DNA from 2 places in the Streptomyces sp. NPDC107517 genome. Region 2 is predicted to be linked to the other one. Evidence: riboswitches for the same ligand, from Rfam matches in the RefSeq annotation. Region 2 holds a riboswitch; the other holds the start of a gene.
The links. A riboswitch is a leader RNA that binds a small molecule or an ion and turns the genes downstream of it on or off. The one in region 2 is predicted to bind S-adenosylmethionine.
Positions count from the first base shown of each region.

Region 1 (8,576 bases), on a different contig from region 2:
GGAGGCCCTTGTCGATCTTCGTGAACTGGGAGCCGGACGCGATCGGGATGACCAGCTGGTCCGGGAGCCGCCAGCCGAGCTGCTCGCAGATCTCGAACGCCAGGGTCTTGGAGCCCTCGCCGTAGTACGGGCGCAGGTTGACGTTGACGAAGCCCCAGCCCTCGCCGAGCGGGTCGCCGATGAGCTCGGAGCAGAAGCGGTTGACGTCGTCGTAGTTGCCCTCGATGCCGACGAGTTCGCCGCCGTAGACCGCGGCCATGACGACCTTGCCCTGCTCCAGGTCGTGCGGGATGAACACGCAGGAGCGGAAGCCGGCGCGGGCCGCGGCGGCGCCGACGGCGCCGGCGAGGTTGCCGGTGGAGGAGCAGGACAGCGTGGTGAAGCCGAAGGCGCGGGCGGCCTCGATGGCCTGGGCGACGACGCGGTCCTTGAAGGAGTGCGTGGGGTTGCCGGAGTCGTCCTTGACGAACAACTTGCCCTGCTCGACGCCGAGTTCACGGGCGAGGTTGTCGGCCTTGACGAGCTTGGTCCAGCCGGGGTTCAGGTTCGGCTTCTCGGCGACGTCGGCCGGGACGGGCAGGAGAGGGGCGTAGCGCCAGATGTTGGCCGGTCCGGCCTCGATCTCCTTGCGCAGCGACTCGGGGTCGCCCGTCGGCAGGTCGTAGGAGACTTCGAGCGGCCCGAAACACTCGGCACAGGCGAAGATCGGTCCGAGCGGGAAGCTGGTGCCGCACTCGCGGCAGGAAAGCGCCGAGGCGGGTCCCAGATCAACGGAAGTGGTGGTGGCGACAGTCTGCGCAGCCATGATGGCGAGGCCCTTTCTCCTCATCTTCCTCGCGGCGCATCTCGCCACGAGACGGAATTGGCACCTTCCCCACCTGGACCTCGGCAAGGTCGGCGGGAGGGTTGCCGGGACTTCAACGGGCCGTATCCCTCTGTCCCTCTGGATGAGCGCTATTCGGTTGTTGATCTGGCACTTGATCACTCAAGCGCGGCGGCGACCCCGACATGCGATGGTCACCGGCGTTGTTCAAGACTGTAACCGAAGGCCTGGACGCTTGAGATAGTCGTCCGAACCGCGAGATGGATCACAGTTCGTGATCAGACAGTTCAGACAGTGAGGAGCCGCGCACCGTGCTGGAAGAAGTAGAGCGCTGGCTGAGCAGACGCTCCTGGTCGGTGACCGACCGCCCGCTCCCTCAGCTGATCGCCGCGAAGCGTGCCTCGGGCACCTCGGTGAGCGTGGTGCTGCCCGCGCTGAACGAGGAGGAGACGGTCGGCGAGATCGTCGCCGAGATCCGGCGCGCACTGATGACGGAGCGGGTGCCGCTGGTCGACGAGCTGGTGGTGATCGACTCGGGCTCGACGGACCGCACGGCCGAGGTCGCGCGGGCCGCCGGGGCGCGGGTCGTGCACCGGGACGCGATCCTGCCGAGGATCCCGGCCGTGCCCGGCAAGGGCGAGGTGCTGTGGCGCTCGCTGCTCGTGACGGGCGGCGACATCGTCTGTTTCGTCGACGCGGATCTGAAGGAGTTCTCCGCGGACTTCGTCTCGGGGATCGTGGGCCCGCTGCTCACGGATCCCGGCGTGGACTTCGTGAAGGCGATGTACGATCGCCCGCTCGGGTCCGCCGCGGGCCAGGGCGGCCGGGTCACGGAGCTGGTGGCGCGCCCGGTCCTGAATCTGCACTGGCCGCTCCTTGCGGGGTTCGTGCAGCCGCTCGGCGGCGAGTACGCGGCCCGCCGGTCGCTCCTGGAGCGCCTGCCGTTCCCGGTCGGTTACGGGGTTGAGCTGGGCCTTCTCGTCGACGCGCTGCACACGGTGGGCCTGGACGCGCTCGGGCAGGTCGACGTCGGCGTGCGCAAGCACCGGCACCAGGACGGGCAGGCGCTCGGGCGGATGGCCGCGGCGATCTACCGCACCGCGCAGCTGCGGCTCGCGCGCGGGCACCTCGTACGTCCCGTGCTCACCCAGTTCGAGCGCGGGGAACAGGGATTCGAGCCGCGCACGCACGACGTGGACACCGAGGAACGCCCCCCGATGACCGAAATCACCGAGTACGCGGAGCGCCGCGTGGCGTAGCCGAGGGTGATCGTATGTTTTGCCTACATTGCCCTTTATGTGGCTCAGACAAGTTTCGGGTGGGCGACGGCTGCGCGCAGCCGCGACCCGCACCGCCGGGGCGCTCGTCGCCACGGCCACCGCGCTGACGGCGCTCGGCGCCGCGACCCCCGCCTCGGCCGACGTGGTCACCCCGTTCACCAAGCGCTACGACGCAGCGCTGTACGGCGACTTCGTGACCATCGGCAACACCGTCATGGGCTGTCCGGCCGCGCCGGCCGGACCGGCGGCGCGCTGCGCGGCCGCCGTCGGCGGCCGGGGCGGCGACAACAACGACACGTTCGTGATGCAGCGCGTCAACACGGCCGGTACGACGGCCGGTTACGGCTCTAGCACCGGCCGGGTGACGATCCCACCGGGCGCGAAAGTGGCGTACGCCCGCCTGTTCTTCGGCGGCAGCGACGGCACGTACAAGAGCCCGAGCGGCGCGCAGCTCGCGCGGTGCGACATCTCCGGCGCCGATGTGGAGCCCTCGCCGAGCGCCCCTCTCGCCGCCATGCCCGTGCTCGCCGTGAACGGCAGGGCCGCGGCGAAGGTCTCCACCGAGGACCTGGTCCGGGACCCGGCGGCCACGGGCGGTCCGCACTACTACACGGGCGAGGCCGACGTCACGCGCATGTTCGCCGGCGTCACCGGCACCGGCGCACCCGTCCCCGTCGCGGTCGGCGGCATCTGGGCGCCCAACGGCAAGGGCTGCGTGGCCGGCTGGTCGATCACCGTCGTCTACAAGTACGACGCCCCGGACTCCACGTACGCCCCGGGCCGGCGCAAGGTGTACGTCTACGGCGGGCACGTCCTCCAGCGCCCCGCCTCGCCCGCGACCACGATCCGCGTGAACGGCTTCCACCGCGCGGGCACCGGCAAGGTGCGGGCGGGCGTCACCGCCTACGAGGGCGACTGGAACACGCCGGGCGACCGGTTCCTGGTCGACGGCAGGAACGTCATTGAGGCCCGCACCGGCAACACCGACAGCTTCTTCGTCAGCAAGGACGACGGCGCCGTCGCTCCGAAGACGGTCAACAACCTGAGCATCGACGCGAAGAAGTTCGACCTCCCCGACGGGACCGTCCCGCCGGGCGCCACCTCCACCGCGCTGACGTTCACCACCAGGGGCGACACCTACGTCCCCTCGGCGCTCGCCCTGTCCGTCCCGGTCCCCGACCTGGAGGTCACCAAGACGGCGAGCCCGAAGGCGGCCGGCCCCGGCGACACCGTCACCTACACGGTGAAGGCGAAGAACATCAGCTCGCTCGACTACCCGGACGCCAGGTTCAGCGACGACCTGACCGGCAGCCTCGACGACGCGACGTACAACGGCGACGTGCGCACGGACCTCGGGAACGTGTCGTACACCGCGCCGAGGATCGGCTACACCGGCGACATCCCGGCCGGGAAGACCGCCACCATCACGTACTCGGTGAAGGTCCACGCCCCGGTCCCTGGCGACGGGATGCTGACCGGCGCCGTCGAGGTGCAGTCTCCGCGCTCCAACTGCGGGGCCGGGAGCACCGACCCGCGCTGCGGGCCCGCCCCCGGCATCGAGAAGCCGCAGTCCCCGGCGCCGCCCGCCCTGCGCATCACGAACGTGCCGGAGCGGGCCGCCGTGCCGCCCTGCGAGGAGACCGGGAACACCATCACGATCGCCGACTTCTCGGCCAGGAACCGCACCGGCGCCGTCGTCGAGTGGCCCGTGACGGCCGGCTCGGCCCCGGTCGCCTCCACCGGGACCGTCACGAGGCGGGGGTCCGTCTACGTCTGGAAGGGTGACGTCGCCACCCACGGCAAGGTCGTCATCACGCAACGTGTGAAGGCGTCCTGCACGACGGGCGAGACCACCGTGATCACCGTGAGGGCGGACGTGCCGCGCACCAACTGCCCGACGGCCCGGGGCACCGAGGGCGATCCGTGCACGTCGGTCATCACGGCCAGGCGGCAGCAGGGCCGCCCGGGCCCGCCGCCGGATTCGCACGGGTCGCACCGGCCTGCGGACGGCTCGGAGCTGGCCACGACCGGCGGCTCGCACACGCTCCTGTACGGCGGTCTCGCGGCGGCCCTGTGGGGGCTCGGCGTCCTCGCGGTGGCGGCGGCGCGCAGCCGGCGTTACTGACGCGCAGGGGCAGGTGTCAGGACAGGCGAACGGCGGATCGTATACGGCCGGGCTCCCACGGAGTCCGGCCGTACGTTTGAGCGTTTACGGGCCGGGCTACGTTTGCCCGTATGGCTTCAGCGTCTTCTAGGCAGAGTGCACAGATCCTCGTCGCTTCCAACCGCGGTCCGGTCTCGTACGAGCTCGGGGCCGACGGGACACTCGACGCGCGGCGCGGCGGGGGCGGGCTCGTCTCCGGGCTCTCCGCGATCGGGCAGGACCCGGACGGCGCGAGCGCGGTGTGGGTGTGCGCGGCCCTCGGCGAAGGCGACCGCGAGGCGGTCCGGCGTGGCGTCGGAGAGCCGGGCGTGCGGATGCTCGACATCGACCCCGCGGTGTACGCCGACGCGTACAACGGCATCGCGAACTCGGTCCTCTGGTTCGTCCACCACCTGCTGTACCAGACGCCTCTCGAGCCGGTCTTCGGGCCCGAGTTCCGTGCGCGGTGGGCGTCGTACGAGGCCTACAACCGGGCGTTCGCCGAGGCGCTGGCCGCGGAGGCCGGGCCTGGCGCGGCGGTCCTCGTGCAGGACTACCACCTGGCGCTCGTGCCGGGGATGCTGCGCGAACTGCGCGACGACCTGCGCATCGGGCACTTCTCGCACACCCCGTGGGCGCCGGTCGACTACTTCCGGATGCTGCCGGACGACATCGCGGGGCAGCTGCTGCGGGGGATGCTGGGCGCGGACCGGCTGGGATTCCTGACGCGGCGCTGGGCGGACACGTTCACGGCGTGCTGCGAGGCCGTGGTGGGCGGCACGTCCGGTACGGAGATCGGGGTGCACGGCCTCGGCGCGGACGCGGACTTCCTGCGGGAGCGCTCACGCCGCCCCGACGTCGAGGAGCGGCTGGCCGCGCTGCGGGAGCAGATCGGCGGCCCGGACCGCAAGGTGATCGTCCGCGTGGACCGCACGGAGCTGTCGAAGAACATCGTGCGCGGCCTGCGCGCGTACGAGCTCCTCCTCGACGAGCGCCCCGAGTGGCGCGAGCGGGTCGTGCACGTCGCCTTCGCCTACCCGTCACGGCAGGACCTGGCGGTCTACCGGGAGTACACCGACGAGGTGTCCCGGGTCGCCGAGGAGATCAACTCCCGCTTCGGTACGGAGAGCTGGACCCCGGTCGTCCTCCATGTGAAGGACGACTTCGCGCGCTCCCTGGCCGCGTACCGGCTGGCCGACGTGGCGCTGGTCAACCCGATCAGGGACGGCATGAACCTCGTCGCCAAGGAGGTCCCGGTCGTCTCCGACGAGGGGTGCGCGCTGGTCCTGTCGCGGGAGGCGGGGGCGTACGAGGAACTGGGCGAGGACGCGCTCGTGGTGAACCCGTACGACGTGTCGGCGACGGCCGAGGCGCTGCACGCGGCGCTGGTCATGGGCGGCGGGGAGCGCGGCGAGCGCGCGAAGCGGCTCGCCGCCGCCGCGACCGCACTGCCGCCCGCCCAGTGGTTCCTCGACCAGCTGAACGCGCTGCGGGCGCTGGGGAGCTAGGGCCTCTCGTCCGGATCGGGCCGGTCTCGCGCTCGATCCGGACGAAGGACCCTAGGGCCTGCTGATCGCGCGGGCCAGGTCCGACATGAGTCCCACCACTCCCTGCGGCCCGTCCACCACGACGTCCGCCCGTTCGGCCAGTTCCGTGACCTCCGAGCTGCCGCTGCACACCAGAAGGCCGGGTACCCCGTCCATGCGGAGCTTGTCGACGGCGGCGAACGCGGGCAGGTCGCCGAGGTCGTCGCCCCCGTAGAGCACCGACGTCGCGCCCACCTCGCGTACGTACGTCGTGAGCGCCGCGCCCTTGTCCATGCCGGGCGGGCGCAGTTCCAGGACGAGGCGGCCGGGCTCGACGATCAGGCCGTGGCGGGCCGCGAGGTCGGACAGGGGCGCGCGCAGCGCCTCGAACGCCGCCTGCGGGTCGCCCGCGCGGCGTGTGTGGACGGCGACGGCACGGCCCTTCTCCTCCACCCAGGTGCCGCGCCAGGCCCCCACGGACTCCAGGACTCCGGGCAGTTCGGCGCGGACGGCCGCGACGCCGGGGTGCGGGGCGGGGGCGTGGACGGTGCCGGTGACGGCGTCCCAGCGCTCGGCGCCGTAGTGGCCGAGCACCACGAGGTGTTCGAGGCCGGGGACGCCCGCGAAACCGCCGTGGCGCACGGCGACGCCCGCGGGGCGGCCGGTGATCACGGCGACGGAGGCGACCCGGGGGGCCAGCGCGGCGAGCGCGCGGACAGCGTCCGGGTGCGCCCGGGCCTGTTCGGGGTCGGGCACGATCGGCGCGAGCGTGCCGTCGAAGTCGAGCGCGATCACGGCCCGCGCGGGGTCCGAGAGGAGTGCGTCGAGGCCGTCACGCCCGGCGGAGGTCACAGGCGACGGCAGGTCGTGCTGCTGTGGGCTGCCCATGCGCCGAGCCTATCCGCGGGAGACGGACCGTACTCCCGATGCGCGGGCCGGGTCAGCGCTCCTCTCGGCGGGCCTCCCGTATGCGGCGCAGCCGGTTGACCGTGACCGGGTCGTGGGCGAGGGCCCTCGGGTCGTCGAGGAGCGCGTTGAGGAGCTGGTAGTAGCGCACCGGTGCGAGAGCCAGCTCCTCGCGCACGGCGCGCTCCTTGGCCCCGGCCGACGCCCACCCGCGCCGCTCCAGGGCGAGAACGCCCTGCTCACGGGGGGACAGGCCGACGGGCGGCGCGTCCTCGACGTTCTCGGTGTTCTCGGCGTTCTCGGTGTTCTCGGCTTCCTCGGCGGACGGATCAGGCTCTGCGTACGGCGGTTCGCTCACGGCAGCGACGCTACTCCGCGTTCTCCGCCGCGTCGGCCGCCCGCTCCAGCCGGCCGAGGGTGGCACCCGGGTTGCCGTTGGGGCCGACGGTCGAGCCGATCTCGCGCTTGACGCCGGCGCTGACCTGGGCCCAGGACGTCTTGCCGACGGGGTAGAGCTCCGAGTTCTGCAGTGCGCCGAGGAACTTCCAGAGCTTCTGGTCGCGCTTGTCGTCGGCCATCGTGTCCGACGCGGAGTTGGTGACCGGCAGGAGGTCGTACTCGCGGGAGAAGTCGAGGACGTTCTTCTCGCTGTAGACGTAGTCGAGGAACTTGCCGACCTGGTCCTTGTGGCCGTTCTGCCGGAACGCCATCATCCAGTCGGCGACGCCCATGGTCGACCGGGCCGTGCCGTTGATGCCGGGCATCGGCACCGTGCCGAACTTCACGCCCTTCCTGGTGGCCATCTGCATCAGCGTCGGATGCCCGTTGAGCATGCCGACGTCACCGCGCGTGAAGGCCGCGAAGGCCTGCGCGCGGTCGAGCTTGGCGGGCGGCGTCGGACCGGTGAGCCCCTGGCCGACCAGGTCGTTCTTCAGCCACTCGAAGGTCTTGACGTTCTGCGGGGAGTCGAGGCTGTAGGTGCCGACGTCGTCGGTGTACCCGGAGCCGCCGCTCAGCATCCACATCATGGTCTCGGCCTGCGCCTCTTCGGGACCCAGCGGCAGCGCGTAGGGGATCTTCACGCCGCGCGCCTTGAGGGCCTTGGCATCGGCCTGGAGCTGGGCCCAGGTCTGCGGCGGGGTCAGACCGGCCTTGTCGAAGAGGGTCTTGTTGTAGAACAGCAGCCGCGTGGAGGACGCGAAGGGCATGCCGTACTGGACGCGGGAGACCTCGCCGGCGGCGGCGAGCTGCGGCAGGAAGTCGGACTGCACGGGGATGGAGAGCAGGTCGTTCGCGCTGTAGAGCTTGCCGCTCGCGGCGTAGTCGGAGTACGCGCCGATCTGCGCCATGTCGGGCGCGTGTCCGTCCGCGACCATCTTCTTGACCTTGGCGTCGACGTCGTTCCAGGAGTAGACGCTGACGTCGACCTTGATGCCGGGGTTCTTCTTCTCGAAGGCGGCGGCCAGCTTGTCCCAGTACTTCTGGGAGCTGTTCGCCGCGGAGTCGCCGTAGTCGGCGGCCACCAGCTTCAGGGTCACGTCGTCGGAGCCAGGACCCCCACAGGCGGCCAGCGTCGCCGCCATGCCGAGCGCGGCCGCTGCCGCCGTCAGACCTGTCATGCGCCGCTGCACAGCCGGTTTCCCACCCTCTTGAAGTCTCTCGTCCAGATTTCGGACCCGGATTGTTCACGAGGCCCGGCCATAAGGTCTACACCACACGGGTTCCACCCCCGCAACGGGCCTTCGCCGGGAAAGCGGAAACGCGCCATCCGCACACCTCGACGCAAGATCCGTGCAAGTGGACTAGACCTCTCGCGGGTCAAGGCGCGAGACTGTCTCCGTGAGACACGTCATCGCCCTCGATGTGGGCGGCACCGGAATGAAGGCCGCCCTGGTCGG
Region 1 is NZ_JBVJPM010000004.1:138,794-147,369, reverse strand. It holds gene thrC (threonine synthase) at 1-829, opposite strand, end outside; SAM riboswitch class I at 823-954, opposite strand; gene ACZ67T_RS11560 (glucosyl-3-phosphoglycerate synthase) at 1,135-2,082, shown strand; gene ACZ67T_RS11555 (DUF7927 domain-containing protein) at 2,120-4,228, shown strand; gene ACZ67T_RS11550 (alpha,alpha-trehalose-phosphate synthase (UDP-forming)) at 4,339-5,754, shown strand; gene otsB (trehalose-phosphatase) at 5,806-6,660, opposite strand; gene ACZ67T_RS11540 (DUF3263 domain-containing protein) at 6,713-6,931, opposite strand; gene ACZ67T_RS11535 (ABC transporter substrate-binding protein) at 7,047-8,309, opposite strand; gene ACZ67T_RS11530 (ROK family protein) at 8,518-8,576, shown strand, end outside.
Region 1: linked by a shared signal. The riboswitch ahead of thrC (threonine synthase) and the one ahead of ACZ67T_RS05665 (aminotransferase class V-fold PLP-dependent enzyme) in region 2 are both predicted to bind S-adenosylmethionine.

Region 2 (8,576 bases):
CCGTCTCGCCGAGCCGCGCCTTGAGCCGCCGCGTCTCGCTGTCGGCGGCGGACAGCTGTGCCTGCATCTCGGCCCGTACGGCCTCGGTCTCGCCGTGGATCTTGCGCACGGCGGCCTCGCCGCGCTTGACGTCACTGAGCGCACTGCGCAGCTTGCGGTGGAGGGACTCGGCCTCTTTCTTCGCCGACTCCAGCTCCGTGCGCAGCCGTTCGGTCTCGGACCTGGCCTGGTCGCGGGCGGCCCCGACCTCGGCGCGCAGCCGCTCCAGCTCGGCCCGCGCCTCCTCGTCGGCGCGCTCGGCGTCGGCCCGCACGGCCTCCTCGCCGGCGGCCGCGACGAGCTTCACCCAGCCGGTGGGCCGCAGCACATAGGCCGCGGCGGCCACGTCGAGGGGGTCGGCGGCGGGCGGCGGCGCCCCGGAGTCCAGGGCGCCGGCGAGCTCCGGCTGAGCATCTCTGAGACGTTCGCCGATGCGCTGGCGGAAGATCGTGTCACCCTCGAGGGCGGCGGCCATCGCATTGCCGGCGAACTTGGCACGCCGGGTCGGGGTGAAGCGCGCATACTGCCGCAACTGGGGCGGCAGTTCGGCGACCGTCAGCCCGCCGAAGCCGTCCGAGACGATCTGCACGACCCGACGCCGCACACCTTCGGGCAACGGCCGGTCGAGCACCTCAGCGGCGCCGTCCCCGGCCTCCCCGCCTGCGCTCTCCACCATCCGTCACCCCAATGTGAGTATGTTCCGGGGGCTGGGCTCCCTCTCAGGAGCCGGCACCCGGCCTGTCCACGAGTTCGACCTGATCCACGGCGTTGCACCAGCGGCAGCGGACCGACTCGATGGTCTCACTGACCACCTCGCGCTCCTCGACCTTCGGGTCACCAGCGAGATCGAGGTGCACGTATTCGACGACCTTCGACGAACGGGTCACGTCGAAACGCGTGAGGTTGCCGCAGAGAGTGCAGCGCCAACGGGTCTCGGCGGTCGGCAGGGGAACCGTCATCGGGACTGTCGCCTTCTTTCGGGGTCGTACGTTTTCCGTGGTGCGTGGTGCCCGTAACCCTACGGCCTGGCGGGTACCCACCGCGCGGGCGTCCACAGTGGGGAATCCCGGCAGGCCGTCTGGGCAGGTGTGCACCGTTACGTCATGATCTGTTACATGATCGACAATCGGGGTGCGACGGCGGGCAGGACGTTCGGAGCGGCTGTCAGGAACCACCCGGCACCGGTGACGTACGGGCTGATCGCTCTGTGCTGCGTGGCGTTCATGCTGTCCCCGGCGTCCGGGCTCAACCCCGTCTACGGCACGGGCGACCGGCTGCTGGCGGCGCAGAGCGACTACTTCGAGCGCTGGGGCGTGATCCCCGCCCAGCTGCTCACCGGCTCCCCACGCGCCGCGCTCACCACCGTCACGGCCCTCTTCGTCCACGGCAGCTGGCTGCATCTGCTGGGCAACATGCTCTTCCTGTACGTCTTCGGCGCGATGGTCGAAGAGGGAATGGGCCACCTCCAGTTCGCGCTCTTCTACGTGCTCTCCGGCTGCGCGGCGCTGCTCGGCTACGCCATCGCGTACGCGGGCTCGGAACAGACCCTGGTGGGCGCCTCGGGGGCGATCTCCGCGGTGCTCGGGGCGTTCCTGTATCTCTTCCCCCGGGCGCGCGTGACGAGCCTGTTCCCGTTCCTGTTCTTCTTGCCGCTGCGGTTTCCCGCGTGGGTGGTGCTGCCGTTCTGGGTGACGCTCCAGTGGGCTGCGGCCCGGCAGAGCGGCCAGGGGCCGGGAGTGGCCTACCTGGCGCACCTGGTCGGGTTCTCCGTCGGCTTCCTCTACGCGTGGGTGCGCTACAGGGGGAGAAGAGGGGGACGCGAAGCGCTTCTGTGCGAGGAAGGTGGCGACGGACAGGAGGGCTAAAGTGAAAGCAGCCCCAGCCACGGCCACCGAGGGAGACAGCCAGCCGTGATCACCGCGATCGTGCTCATCAAGACCAGCGTGGACCGGATCCCCGAGATCGCCGAGTCGATCGCCGCCCTCGACAGCGTCAGCGAGGTCTTCTCCGTGACCGGTACGTACGACCTGATCGCCATGGTGCGCGTCGCGCGCCACGACGACCTCGCGGACGTCATCCCCGGGAAGATCAGCAAGATCCCGGGCGTGGAGGCGACGGACACGCACGTCGCGTTCCGCACGTACTCGCAGCACGACCTGGAGGCGGCGTTCGCGATCGGGCTCGACTCCTGATCCGGCCCGCTCGACGACCGAAGGCCGCCCCGAGGGGCGGCCTTCGTCATGTCCGGTGAGGTCGGCGGATCACACCGCCGGGACGCAACGCCCGTCCTCCGTGCGGTAGTTCCAGCGAGCGCCGTCGCGGACCAGCTCGGTGACGGCGCGGACGAAGCGCTCGACGTGCTCGTCCGGGGTGCCGGCGCCGAAGCTGACGCGGATCGCGTTGAGGGACTTCTCGCCGGGCGCTGCCTCGGGCGCCCCGCACTCCCCCTGCGACTGCGGGTCGCTGCCCAGTAGGGTGCGCACGAGGGGGTGGGCGCAGAAGAGGCCGTCGCGCACGCCGATGCCGTACTCGGCGGAGAGCGCGGCCGCGAAGTGCGAGCTGTTCCAGCCGTCGACGACGAACGAGATGACGCCGACGCGCGGGGCGTCGTCGCCGAACAGCGAGAGCACCTTCACCTCGGGCACGGCGGCGAGACCGTCGCGGACCTTGCCGATCAGATACTGCTCGCGGGCGACGAGCGAGTCGAAGCCCGCCTCGGTGAGCGCCTTGCAGGCGGAGGCGATGGAGTACACGCCGATGACGTTCGGCGAACCGGCCTCGTGGCGGGCGGCGCTGTCGTGCCACTCGACGTCCACACCGCCGTCGGCGCGCCGCGCGACCTTGCGGGAGGCGCCGCCGCCGGCGAGGTAGGGCTCGGAGCCCTGGAGCCAGTCGGCGCGGCCCGCGAGGACTCCGGAGCCGAAGGGCGCGTACAGCTTGTGCCCGGAGAAGGCGACCCAGTCGACGTCGAGGTCCTGGATGTCGACGGGGTGGTGCGGGGCGAGCTGCGCGGCGTCGAGGACGATGCGGGCGCCGTGCGCGTGGGCCGCGGCCGCGAGTTCACGGACGGGCCACAGCTCGCCGGTGACGTTCGAGGCACCCGTGACGCACACCAGGGCGGGGCCGTACGGGTCGCGGTCGGCGAGGGCGCGCTCCAGGGTCTGGACGGCCTCGCCGGGCGTGCGCGGCGCGTTCAGGTAGGTCACCCGGGCGTCCCGCCACGGCAGGAGCGAGGCGTGGTGCTCGGTCTCGAAGACGAAGACCTCGCAGTCGGCGGGGAGGACCGCGGCGAGCAGGTTGAGCGAGTCGGTGGTCGACCGGGTGAAGATCACCTGGTCGTCCGCGCGGCAGCCGAGGAACTCGGCGACGGTCACGCGGGAGTTCTCGAAGAGGTCGGTCGACAGCTGCGACAGGTACCCGGCGCCGCGGTGCACGCTGCCGTAGTACGGCGCGTAGGCCGCCACGTCGTCCCAGACCCGCTGGAGCGCCGGGGCGCTGGCCGCGTAGTCGAGGGCCGCGTAGCTGACCTCGCCCCCGGTGACGAGCGGAACGGTGACATCCCGGCCCAGAACCGGCAGGGGGGTACAAAGCGACTGGTCGGCGGCAGCGGTGGAGACAGACATGGCGAACTCCCGTGAGAGACAAGCGAATTGACCGCGCCGGAGCCGATGGCTCGACAGAGCGGCAGAAAGGAAAAAGGGTGTGCGGAGGTGGGGCGGAGATGCCCTATCGCATTCGCTTGCTCACGAGACTGCTCCCTTGAGGACCAGGACCCCAGGGTGTGCAGGGGTCCGCGCTTGCAGAGCACCTTGCTGTGCACTGCCTGGTCTTCACCCGGGGCACCCCGCCACGGACGGAGGGTTGCCGGACAGCGAGCCGGGGCCTAATCGCTGTCACTCATGACCTGCCGAGAAGTATGCCAGCTGATCGCTTCGTCGCAACAGCGTGTCCGCATCCCGGACGGAGCGTGGTGGGCAGGCACCGACCGGTGCCTGCCCACCACTTCTGTCCTGCACTTTTACGCGTTGCTGGCCGCCACCCAGCGCTCCAGCGTCCGCTTCGCCGAGCCCGAGTCGATCGACTCCGCGGCGCGGTCCATGCCGGCCCGGATCTGGTCGGTCAGAGGGCCCTCACCGGGCGTGAGAGCCACGAGCGCCGCCGCCGAGTTCAGGAGGACCGCGTCCCGTACCGGGCCCCTCTCACCGTCCAGCAGACGGCGGGCCACCTCCGCGTTGTACGACGCGTCGGCGCCCCGCAGCGCGGACACCGGCACCAGGTCGATGCCGACGTCCCGCGGGTCGAAGGCCTCCTCGCGCACTGCGCCGTCCCGGACCACCCAGATCCGCGAGGTCGCCGTCGTCGTCAGCTCGTCCAGGCCGTCGTCGCCGCGGAAGACGAGGGACGAGTGGCCGCGCTCGGCGAAGACACCGGCCACGATGGGCGCCATCCGCGCGTCGGCGACCCCGACGGCCTGGGCCCGCACCTGGGCGGGGTTGGTCAGCGGACCGAGCACGTTGAACGTCGTGCGGATGCCCAGCTGGCCGCGCGCCGCCGCGACGTGCCGCAGCGCCGGGTGGAACTTCACGGCGAAACAGAACGTGATCCCGGCCTCTTCCGCGACCTCGGCCACGCGCTTCAGCGGCAGCTCCAGATTCACGCCGAGCTTCTCCAGGACGTCCGAGGCGCCGGACGCCGACGAGGCGGCGCGGTTGCCGTGCTTGACGACCTTGGCGCCCGTACCGGCGATGACGATCGCCGACATCGTCGAGATGTTGACCGTCTTGGCGCCGTCGCCGCCCGTGCCGACGATGTCGACCGTGTCGCCCGGGACCTCGATCACGTTGGCGTGGTCGTACATGGCCCGTACGAGGCCGGAGATCTCCTCGACGGTCTCACCCTTGGCGCGCATGGCCACGGCGAAGCCGGCGATCTGCGCGTCCGTGGCCTCGCCCCGCATGATGCGGTCCATGGCCCAGGCGGTGTCGTCGGCGCTCTGGTCGTGCCCTTCGAGCAGGCCGTTCAGGATCTGGGGCCAGGAACGGCCCGCCGCGGTATTGCCTCCTGCGGGGGTCACAGCATTCATCTGCCGCTCCTGGTTCTTCGTGTGTATGGGAACAAGGCCACCCTATCCAGCCCGGAGAGCGGCAAAGAGCCCCGTCCAGTGCCTGGACGGGGCTCTCACCGTGGCGACCATGGGGGTCCCCCCGCTCGAGCGAAGCCGAGAGTGGGGGAGGTCAGGTCAGGTGATCAGTGGTGGCCGTGGCCGCTGGTGATCTCCTTGTACTCCTCGACAGTCGGCTTGGGGATCTGGCTCTCCTCGCCGTACATCCCGTCGGAGAGCTTGGCCCGCAGCTTCTGCGTACCGGACACCTTGCGCTCCACACCGTTCTCGTCGACCGTCGGGCCGACCTCGAGCGGCGCGTACTGCTCGTGCGCGGTGAGGGTGTGCAGGGCGTCGGGCCCGAGCGGCTCGTGGACCTCGATGAACTCACCGTGCGGCAGGCGCTTGATGAGGCCGGACTCGCGTCCGTGCAGCACCTTGTCCTTGTCGCGGCGCTGGAGGCCGAGGCAGATCCGCTTGGTGACGAGGAAGGCCAGCACGGGCACGACGAAGAACCCGATGCGCACGAACCAGGTGATCGCGTTGATCGACAGGTGGAAGTGCGTGGCCCAGAGGTCGTTACCACCACCGAGAAGCAGGACGAAGTACCAGCTGATCCAGGCGACACCGAACGCGGTCCGGGTCGGGACGTTGCGCGGGCGGTCCAGGATGTGGTGCTCGCGCTTGTCGCCGGTGATCCAGGACTCGAGGAACGGGTAGACCGCGATCACGACCAGGACCAGCGGGAAGATCATCAGCGGGATGAACACACCCAGGACGAGCGTGTGACCCCAGAGGTTGATCTCCCAGCCCGGCATGAAGCGGATCAGGCCCTCGGAGAAGCCCATGTACCAGTCGGGCTGCGCACCGGTGGAGACCTGGTCGACCCGGTACGGGCCCATGGCCCAGATCGGGTTGACGGACGCGATCGCGGCGACGACCGCGATGACACCGAAGACCAGGAAGAAGAAGCCACCCGCCTTGGCCATGTAGACCGGGAGCAGCGGCATGCCGACGACGTTCTTGTTCGTCTTTCCGGGGCCCGCGAACTGCGTGTGCTTGTGGTAGAAGACCAGGATCAGGTGAGCGACCACGAGACCGAGCATGATGCCCGGCAGCAGCAGGATGTGGACCGAGTAGAACCGTGCGACGAAGTCGCCGCCCGGGAACTCGCCGCCGAAGAGGAAGAACGAGAGGTACGTGCCGACGATCGGCACGGACAGGACCGCGCCCTCCATGAAGCGGACACCGGTGCCGGAGAGCAGGTCGTCCGGGAGCGAGTAACCGGTGAAGCCGGTGAACATGCCGAGGACGAACAGCAGGAAGCCGAAGACCCAGTTGACCTCACGCGGCTTGCGGAACGCACCCGTGAAGAACACGCGCATCATGTGCACGAACATGCCCGCGAGGAAGATCAGCGCCGCCCAGTGGTGGATCTGCCGGATCAGCAGACCACCGCGCACCTCGAAGGAGATGTGCATGGTCGAGTTGAACGCCTCGGACATCAGCTGTCCCTGCAGCGGGACGTAGCTGCCGTGGTACACCACCTCGTTCATCGACGGGTGGAAGAACAGCGTCAGGTACACACCCGTGAGGATGATGATGATGAAGCTGTAGAGGCAGATCTCACCGAGCATGAAGGACCAGTGGTCCGGGAAGATCTTGCGCATGTTGGCCTTGGCCAGGGAGTAGATCCCCAGGCGGCCGTCTGCCCAGTCGGCCACCCGCTCACCGGCGGGCGCCTTCTCGCGCGAGGACGCGTCGTTGGTCGTCGTAGTACTCATCCGCGCTCCCAGAAGGCAGGACCGACGGGCTCTGCGAAGTCGCCGAGCGCCTGCAGGTAACCCTCGTCGTTCACGCCGATACGCAGCTGCGGGAGCGCGTGGCCGGCGGGACCGAAGATGACGCGGGCGCCGTCGGAGAGGTCGAAGGTGGACTGGTGACAGGGGCAGAGCACGTGGTGCGTCTGCTGCTCGTACAGGGAGATCGGGCAGCCCACGTGGGTGCAGACCTTCGAGTACGCGACCACGCCCTCGTGACCCCACTCGAGCTCTTGCTTGTCCTTGATCTCGTCCGGCTGGATCCGGACCAGCATCAGGGCGGCCTTGGCCATGACCTGCTGGAAGTCCTCGTCGTGCTGCTCCACGCCCTCGGGCTTGGCGAAGGTGAGCGAGCCGACCACGATGTCCGAAGGACGCAGCGGCTCGTTCGTGTTCATGTTGACGAGGAGCTTGCCCTTCTTCCACGCGGTGTGCCGGAGCTTGTCCTCCGGCAGCGGACCGAGGTCACGGAGAAGGACGATGCCGGAGAGCGGGACCATCGCGACCGCGCCGAAGAGCGTGTTGCGGATCAGCTTGCGCCGGCCGAACTGCGACTCCTTGGCGCCCTGCTTGAAGTCCGCCAGGACCTTCGCCTTGACCTCGGGCTCGGCCGAGATCGCGTGACGGTCGTCGGCGACCTCCACGTCGGACATCAGGGTGCGGGCCCAGTGGACCGCGCCCGCGCCGATGCAGAACAGCGCCAGGCCGAGCGTCATGCCGAGCGCGAAGTTCAGCGCGCTGATGTGCCCGATCGGCCAGATGTAGACGCTCTTGTCGGCCTTGATCGTCACGAACGCGGCGATGAAGGCGACCGTGGAGAGCATCGAGAGCGTGAACAGGAAGGCGACCACGCGCTCGGAGCGCTTGGCGGCCCGCTCGTCGATGTCCTGGATCCGGTGCTCGTGGGGCGGCAGCCCCGGGTTGGCGAAGGGGTCTTCCTTCACCGCGACCGAGCCGTGCGACTGGTCGGCGTCCTGCGCGCTGGGCAGGTTCTCTTCTGGAATCTCTTGACTACTCATGACTTCTTGGCCTTTGCGGTCCGAGCGGCGACCCAGACGGCGACGGCGACCAGCGCGCCGAGACCGAAGACCCAGGCGAACAGGCCTTCAGTGAACGGGCCGAGCCCGCCCAGCGTCAGCCCGCCGGGGCTCTCGGTCTCGTCTCCGTTGACCGCGTTGATGTACGCGATGATGTCCTTCTTGTTCTTCTCCGGCATCGTGGTGTCGGGGAAGGACGGCATGTTCTGCGGGCCCGTCTGCATGGCCTCGTAGATGTGCTTCGGGCTCACGCCCTCCAGGCTCGGCGCGAACTTGCCGTGCGTCAGTGCGCCGCCCTCACCGGTGAAGTTGTGGCACTGCGCGCAGTTGGTACGGAACAGCTCGCCACCGTTGGCGATGTCCGCACCCTCCGGGCTGACCTGGTTCTTCGTCGGGACGGTCGGACCGGCACCGAGCGAGGCGACGTACGCCGCGAGCTGGTCGATCTCGGCCTGCGAGTAGATGACCTTCTTCTTCGGGATCTGCGCGCCGGGCTGCTGCGCGGGCATGCGCCCGGTGCCGACCTGGAAGTCGACGGCCGCGGCGCCCACGCCCGTCAGCGGCGGACCGTCACTGGAT
Region 2 is NZ_JBVJPM010000002.1:424,846-433,421, reverse strand. It holds gene ACZ67T_RS05685 (NYN domain-containing protein) at 1-715, opposite strand, end outside; gene ACZ67T_RS05680 (hypothetical protein) at 759-998, opposite strand; gene ACZ67T_RS05675 (rhomboid family intramembrane serine protease) at 1,155-1,904, shown strand; gene ACZ67T_RS05670 (Lrp/AsnC family transcriptional regulator) at 1,950-2,231, shown strand; gene ACZ67T_RS05665 (aminotransferase class V-fold PLP-dependent enzyme) at 2,301-3,662, opposite strand; SAM riboswitch class IV at 3,828-3,944, opposite strand; gene trpD (anthranilate phosphoribosyltransferase) at 4,058-5,122, opposite strand; gene qcrB (cytochrome bc1 complex cytochrome b subunit) at 5,287-6,924, opposite strand; gene qcrA (cytochrome bc1 complex Rieske iron-sulfur subunit) at 6,921-7,979, opposite strand; gene qcrC (cytochrome bc1 complex diheme cytochrome c subunit) at 7,976-8,576, opposite strand, start outside.